Regions from separate parts of the Stenotrophomonas sp. YJH_SMC_40 genome, predicted to be linked through region 1. Evidence: predicted binding sites of a transcription regulator. Region 1 holds the regulator's gene; the other holds the start of a gene.
The links. Region 1 encodes FliA, which starts transcription of late flagellar genes. Its sites were predicted from a motif close to TAAAGTTTNNCNNNCNNNGGCCGATAA; they were not measured.

Region 2: a site for FliA is predicted at 1,577-1,603, ahead of AC5P6X_RS03890 (methyl-accepting chemotaxis protein). Genes of this name have one in related genera too.

Annotation. Positions count from the first base shown of each region.
Region 1 covers NZ_JCAFRX010000014.1:10,725-14,337, reverse strand. The annotation lists gene flhF (flagellar biosynthesis GTPase FlhF) at 1-769, shown strand, start outside; gene AC5P6X_RS20050 (MinD/ParA family ATP-binding protein) at 756-1,643, shown strand; gene AC5P6X_RS20045 (RNA polymerase sigma factor FliA) at 1,640-2,383, shown strand; gene cheY (chemotaxis response regulator CheY) at 2,441-2,833, shown strand; gene AC5P6X_RS20035 (protein phosphatase CheZ) at 2,833-3,438, shown strand; gene AC5P6X_RS20030 (chemotaxis protein CheA) at 3,441-3,613, shown strand, end outside.
Region 2 covers NZ_JCAFRX010000002.1:190,739-194,351, reverse strand. The annotation lists gene AC5P6X_RS03890 (methyl-accepting chemotaxis protein) at 1-1,548, opposite strand, end outside; gene AC5P6X_RS03885 (arylamine N-acetyltransferase family protein) at 1,752-2,591, shown strand; gene AC5P6X_RS03880 (VOC family protein) at 2,657-3,028, opposite strand; gene AC5P6X_RS03875 (response regulator transcription factor) at 3,051-3,613, opposite strand, start outside.

The DNA.
Region 1 (3,613 bases):
CGGTTTCGACGCCGGGCTGGCCCGCGACGTGGCCATGCAGATCCCGCTGGAGACCGAAGCCCATCGTGGCCGCGGCCTGATGCTGGGGCTGATCTCGCGCAAGCTGCCGATCGCTCCGGTCGACCCGCTGGAAGAAGGCGGCGTGATCGCCCTGGTCGGCCCGACCGGCGCCGGCAAGACCACCACCATCGCCAAGCTGGCCTCGCGCTTCGCCGAGAAGCATGCGCCGCGCGACGTGGCCCTGGTCACCACCGACACCACCCGCATCGGCGCCCGCGAGCAGCTGTACGGCTACGGCCGCCAGCTCGGCATCGCGGTGCACGAGGCCAACAGCGGCACCGACCTGGACCAGCTGCTGGAGCGCCTGAAGGACTACAAGCTGGTGCTGATCGACACCGCCGGCCTGGGCCCGCGCGACCGCGCGCTGGCCGCGCAGCTGCAGTGGCTGCGCGCCGCCCGCCAGGTACGCACCCTGCTGGTGCTGCCGGCCAACACCAGCTTCGGCGACATGGACGAGGTGGTCCGCCGCTTCGGCGCCGCCAACCTGCAGGGCCTGGTGCTGAGCAAGCTGGACGAGACCGGCCGCTTCGGCAACGCCCTGTCAGTGGCCGTGGACCACGCCCTGCCGATCACCTGGGTGACCGATGGCCAGGACGTTCCGGAGGACCTGCACCGGGCCAGTGCGGCCAATCTCGTACTTCGCCTTGAAGATTTGCGCCGCGCGGCCGATATGCCCTGCAACCCGGAGTTGAACCATGCCGTCGCGTGAGTACGCCAAGCTGACCAAGACCTTCCCGCTGTCGGCCACCCGCAGCGAGCCGCTCGGCCCTGTGCGCACCATTGCCGTCACTGGCGGCAAGGGCGGCGTGGGCAAGACGAATGTGTCCGCCAACCTGGCGGTGGCACTGGCCGGCATGGGCAAGCGCACGCTGCTGCTGGACGCCGACCTGGGCCTGGCCAACATCGACGTGATCCTGGGGCTGAACCCGACCTTCACGCTGGCCGACCTGGTCGCCGGCCGCTGCTCGCTGGACGACGTCATCGTCGAAGGCCCGAACGGCGTGCTGGTGGTGCCGGCCGCGTCCGGCCGCCGGCACATGGCCGAGCTGGCCCCGGCCGAGCACGTCGGCCTGGTCAACGTGTTCTCCGAGCTGGAACGCGAACTGGACATCATGGTGGTGGACACCGCCGCCGGCATCACCGACGGCGTGCTGACCTTCTGCCAGGCCGCGCAGGACACCGTGGTGGTGGTCTGTGACGAGCCGGCCTCGATCACCGACGCCTACGCGCTGATCAAGGTGCTGTCGCGCGAACGCGGCGTGGACCGCATCCAGGTAGTGGCCAACATGGTGCGCGACCCCAACGAGGGCCGCGTGCTGTACGAAAAGCTGACCCGCGTCTGCGAGAAGTTCCTCGCCGATGTCTCGCTGAACTACCTGGGCTGCGTGCCGCAGGACGACTGGCTGCGCCTGTCGGTGCAGCGCCAGCAGCCGGTGGTGAAGGCCTACCCGTCCAGCCCGGCCGCGCTGGCGATCACCGAGATCGCGCGTCGCACCGCACGCTGGCAGGCGCCGACCGAACCGCGTGGCGGCGTCGAGTTCTTCCTCGAGCGCATCCTCAAGCAGCGCGGGGTGGCCGCATGAAAGGCGCAGCCCAGTACAGGGAAGTCCAGCGCTCGGCGGCCAACGAGGTCATCGCCCAGCATTCGGACCTGGTGCGGCGCATCGCCCACCACCTGGCCGCGCGGTTGCCGGCCAGCGTTGAAGTGGACGACCTGATCCAGGCCGGCATGATGGGCCTGATCGAAGCGTCGCGCAGCTACGACGCCGACCAGGGCGCCTCGTTCGAGACCTATGCCTCGATCCGCATCCGCGGTTCGATGATCGACGAGATCCGCCGTGGCGACTGGGTGCCGCGCTCGGTGCACCGCCGTGCCCGCGATGCCGCCGCCACCATCCGCCGCCTAGAACAGAGCAGCGGCCGCGCCGCCAGCGCCACCGAGGTGGCCGCCGCGATGGAGATGCCGCTGCCCGAATACCTGCGGTTGATGGAGGACGCCGCACGTGGCCAGGTGCTGAGCCTGGAGTCGCGCATCGAGGACCAGGGCGAGCTGGACACCGTCGCCCAGGGCGGCCCGACCCCGCAGCAGGTGCTGGAGCGTGGTGAATTCGGCCGTGAGCTGGGCAAGGCCATCGGCCACCTGCCCGAGCGCGAACAGCTGGTGCTCTCGCTCTACTACGAGCAGGAACTGAACCTGAAGGAGATCGGCGCGGTGCTCGGCGTGAGCGAGTCGCGGGTCTGCCAGATCCACGGCCAGGCGGTGCTGCGCCTGCGTGGCCGGCTCAAGATTTTCGAGGCGGCGGACGCCGGCCTGGAAGAATGAACATGCCCGAGGCGGCTGCCCCCGGCCGCCCGGAATGAACAACAAAGGAACTCTGCTTTGAACAAGAACATGCGCATCCTGATCGTCGATGACTTCTCGACCATGCGTCGGATCGTCAAGAACCTGCTGGGCGATCTGGGCTTCACCAATACCGCCGAAGCCGAGGACGGGCATGCCGCGCTGTCGCTGCTGCAGAGCCAGCCGTTCGATTTCGTGGTCACCGACTGGAACATGCCGGTGATGACCGGCATCGAGCTGCTGAAGGCGATCCGTGCCGATGCCAAGCTGAAGACCCTGCCAGTGCTGATGGTCACCGCCGAAGCCAAGCGCGAACAGATCATCGAAGCCGCCCAGAACGGCGTGAACGGCTACATCATCAAGCCGTTCACTGCGCAGACGCTGGAAGAGAAGCTCGGCAAGATCTTCGAACGCCTGGCGGCCAGCGCCTGATGGATACCACGGTCGACAAGAGCGCCCTCGCCCTGCGCCTGCAGGAAGCCCTGGACGCACTCGAGTCCGGTGACGAGGCCGCCTGGCGGCAGCGCATCGACGGACTGGTCGCGCTGCGTACGCAGCCGATGATGAGCGGCCTCTCGCGGCTGGCCCGCGAGCTGGGGCAGGCACTGGGTGAGCTGCCGACCGTGCCCAGCGAGGCCGGTGAGCTGGACGACGCCTGCGCACGCCTGGACCACGTGGTGGCCATGACCGAACAGGCCACGCACCGCACCCTGGACCTGGCCGAGGAATGCCGCAGCCTGACCGAACAGTTGCGTGCTGAAGGCCTGCAGCCGGGCCAGGACGCGCAGCTCGAGCGCATCCGCCACAACCTGACCGAGATCGCCCTGACCCAGAGCTACCAGGACCTGACCGGGCAGATCATCCGTCGCGTGGTCGGCATCGTCCGCCGCGTGCACGAGGGCTTCGGCGCACTCGGCCTGCCGCCGGAACAGCATCGCACCGACCCGGAACTGGCCGGGCCGGCACTGAAGGGACTGGACCGCCACGCGGTCTCGCAGAACGACGCCGACGACCTGTTGTCGGATCTGGGGCTGTAAGCATGAGCGCGGTATCCGACGACATCACTGCCGATTTCATCATCGAGGCACAGGAAATCCTGGATCGCCTGGGCGAACAGCTGGTGTCGCTGGAGCAGGCACCGCAGGACACCGAGCAGCTCAACGCGGTGTTCCGTGGATACCACACGCTCAAGGGCGGTGCCGGCTTCCTTGG
Region 2 (3,613 bases), on a different contig from region 1:
CTCCAGCGCGATGCGGCCGTGCAGGTCGCCATGTGCGGCGGCGTCGACCAGTGCTGCCACTTCGGTTTCCAGCAGCGTTTCCAGCGCGCGGCTGCGCCACTCCACTGCCACGCCGAGGAAATGCCCTTCATCGGTGATGGCATTGGCGATCAACTGGTAGCGGACGCCGGCATGACCGATCTCGCGCTCCTCGCGCTGGCGCACGCCAGCCAGGCTGGCCAGTGCCGGATGCAGGCGTACCGCATCGCTCCCCACCAGATCTTCAAGCCGGAGTGCAAGCTGCTGCAGCAGCGCCGGATTGGCGTACGCCACCAGGCCTTCGGCATCAATCACCATCAAGCCGGCCTGTGCGCTGTCCAATGCCTGCCGCACGCGGGTGTTGCCGCGGGCCACCGCACGCTCGGTCTCGATGCGCGCGCGCAGGCGCTGCTGCATGTCGACCAGGCGCTGGGCCAGCTGGCCGATTTCATCGTTGGCGTTGTAGACGCGCAGAGTGGTGTCGAGGCGGTCGTCGGCGATGTCGCTGGCGAAACGCAGGGTGTCCTGGATAGGCTGGCGCACCGCACGCAGCACCAGCACCAGGCTGGTGATCAGCACGCCGGCCACCAGCAGCAGGGTCAGTGCGAACACCACGCTCATGGTGCGCGCGCCGGCCTGCTGGCGTGCCTGCGCCCTGGCCAGCGCCGCCACCTGTGCCTGCTGGAATGCGGCCAACGCCGGCGCTACGCCCGTGGCGGTATCCAGCAGCGACTGCGCTTCCACATCCAGGCCGACGCGGGCAGCGGTATACCCCAGCAGTGCGGCCTGATACGCCTCCATCCCGGTGCGCAGGGTGTCCTGCACATCCGCAGGCAGGCCCGCCAGCGCGAGGTCGAACGGCAGCTTCTCCTCGCTGGCGCGGTCGGCGTGGGTGGAATCACCGTCGAGCAGCAGCAGTGCCTCCTGCCTTCGCATCTTCTGCAGGGACAGCGCCAGCGCGGGCCGCTGCTGCACATCCACCTGCGCCTGCAGGGTGTCGGCGGCCTGCTGCAGCTGCGCAGCGAGGCCGGCATCACCACGGCCCATCTCGTCGACCCGTTCGAACAGGGCGGCCACACCCTGCGAGAACGCGTCGGCGGCTTCGGTCAGCGCCTGCAGGGCCTTGCGCCGGCCAGCATCCATCGGCATCGCGCGCAGCGCCTGCAGATCGGTCTGCAACGCCTTCTGCGTGGCCAACAGCTGCGCGCGGTCGGCATCATCGAAACTGCGCGCATACTGGGTCTGCAGGCGACGCGCTTCGGCTACCCGCGTGGACAGGCTGGCAGCCAGATCGCTGCCGCGCTGGTAGCTGGCCTGGCTGCGCGCAGCCAGTGCGTTGGCATGGCCAGTCCAGGCGTAGACAGCAGCGATCGCCACCAGGCCCAGGCCGCAGATCCACAGTGTGGCCTTGAGCTTGTTGGCCACGCTGAGCCGATGTGGCTGCAGCCAGCGCAGCAGCCCGGGGGACGCCGAGTGCAACGCAGCAAGGCGCGTGCGCAGGGACCGGAGGTGGGGAACAACGGCCGACATGACAGACTCCAGGCGGAAAGACGCACCTGTATCGGCCTGACTCAGGACAACTTTAGCGCTTTCTTCGTCTGCGTCCCCCCATCGCTGGTGGACGCGGCCTTTGTACCGGGTGCAGGCGACGGAGGCATGACACGGCCGCCGCGCTTGACCTCAACCCCGGTTGGGGGAGCACAGTGGACATCCCTCCCCCGCCCGGTGTCTCCATGACGACGCTCGATGTACCCCGCTACCTGCAGCGCCTGCAGCTGGATGCACCGCCACCGCGGACCCTGGCCGGCCTGACCCTGCTGCAGCAGCGCCACAACGCACTGATGCCCTTCGAGACCCTCAGCTGCCTGCTGCGCGATGCGGTGCCGATCGACCTGGACAGCGTGCAGCGCAAGCTGCTCGACGAGCGCCGCGGTGGTTACTGCTTCGAACTCAATGGCGGGTTGCTGGCGCTGCTGCAGGCATTGGGCTTCGATGCGCAGCCATTGAGCGCGCGGGTACTGCTGGCCGCCCAGGACGGCGAACTGACCGCGCGTACCCACCTGCTGCTGCGCGTGAACGTAGACAGCGACGACTGGCTGGTGGATGCCGGTTTCGGCAGCCTGACCCCGACCGTGCCGCTGCGCCTGCATGATCCGCAGCCGCAGGCCACGCCGCACGAACGCTATCTGCTGCAGCGCCTGCACGACGAGGGTGATTTCGTACTGTCGGCCGAGTCCAACGATGGTTGGCGGGCGATGTATCGGTTCGACCTGCAGGCGCCGGCACCGATCGACAACGTGGTGGGCAACTGGTACGTGTGCACCCATCCCGACTCCAGTTTCCCCGGGCAGCTGCGCGCGTCGCTGACCGGGCCGGACTGGCGCCGCACCATCGGCAGCGGCAACTACACCGAGTATCGCCCCGGGCAGGCACCGGACAAGCGCCCGCTGCATGATGTGGGTGATGTGCGTGCCGTGCTGCAACAGCGCTTCGGCATGCAGCTACCGGACGACCCGCGACTGGACCCGGCCATCAATGACTGGCTGCAGCGCTCGCGCGCCGCGACCTTGTAGGGCCGAGCCCATGCTCGGCTGAGCTGGAGCGGCTGGGCCAACAGCAGCCGAGCGTGGTCTCGGCTCTACAGAGCTGCGCGCGCCTGCAGCGCAATGCGGTTGCCTTCGCTGTCGCGGATCTCGGCCACGCGCCAGTCGCCCGCGTCGGCGGGTCCGAAGCACAGCTCGGCGCCCGCTTGCAGTGCTCGCTCCAGGCTCGCATCCAGGTCATCGACGCCGATGTAGACGCGCGCCCCCTGTTCGGAAGGCCGGTAGTCCGCGCCGAGCACCAGCGCAATGCTGGCACCGGCGGCCTCATCGGAGAACGGCAGGTAGGCCATCCGGCAGTCGTGCAGCACGACAGGTTCGTCCACCGCGACCTGCAGCCACCGCTGGTAGAACGTGATGGCACGGTCCAGGTCACTGGCCGGGATTTCCACATGCAGGATCGGGTTCACTGGCACTCCTTGCTCGGTCCACTCAGATGATGCGCAGGGTAATCGCCTTCAGCACCGCACGGGTGCGATCGCGGGTGCCCAGCTTGTCGAGTATGGCGGACACGTAGTTCTTCACCGTGCCCTCGGCCAGGAACAGGCTGCGCGCGATCTCCTTGTTGCTGTAGCCACCGGCCAGCAAGCGCAGGATCGCCACCTCGCGTTCCCCGAAGGTATCGGTGGGCGGTGCTTCATCGTGGAAGCGGTAGCGGGCGCGTACCGGCTCGGTGCTGACCGGCAGCAGCAGGGTTTCGCCAACGGCGACGCGCTCGATCGCCTCGCGCAGGTCTGCGGGTGCGGCGTCCTTGAGCAGGAAGCCCTGTGCGCCGGCCTCGCTGGCGCGCAGCAGCAGGTCACTTTCATCAAAGGTCGTCAGCAGCAGCCACGGCGTGGCATCGCCGCGCGCGCGCAGCTGGCGCACTGCCTCGATGCCGTCCATCCCGGGCATGCGGATGTCACTGAGCACAACATCCACGCGCTGGGTGGACAGCGCGTCCAGCAACGCCTGGCCCTCCTCGGCCTCCAGCGCCACGTCCACGCCCAACCCCT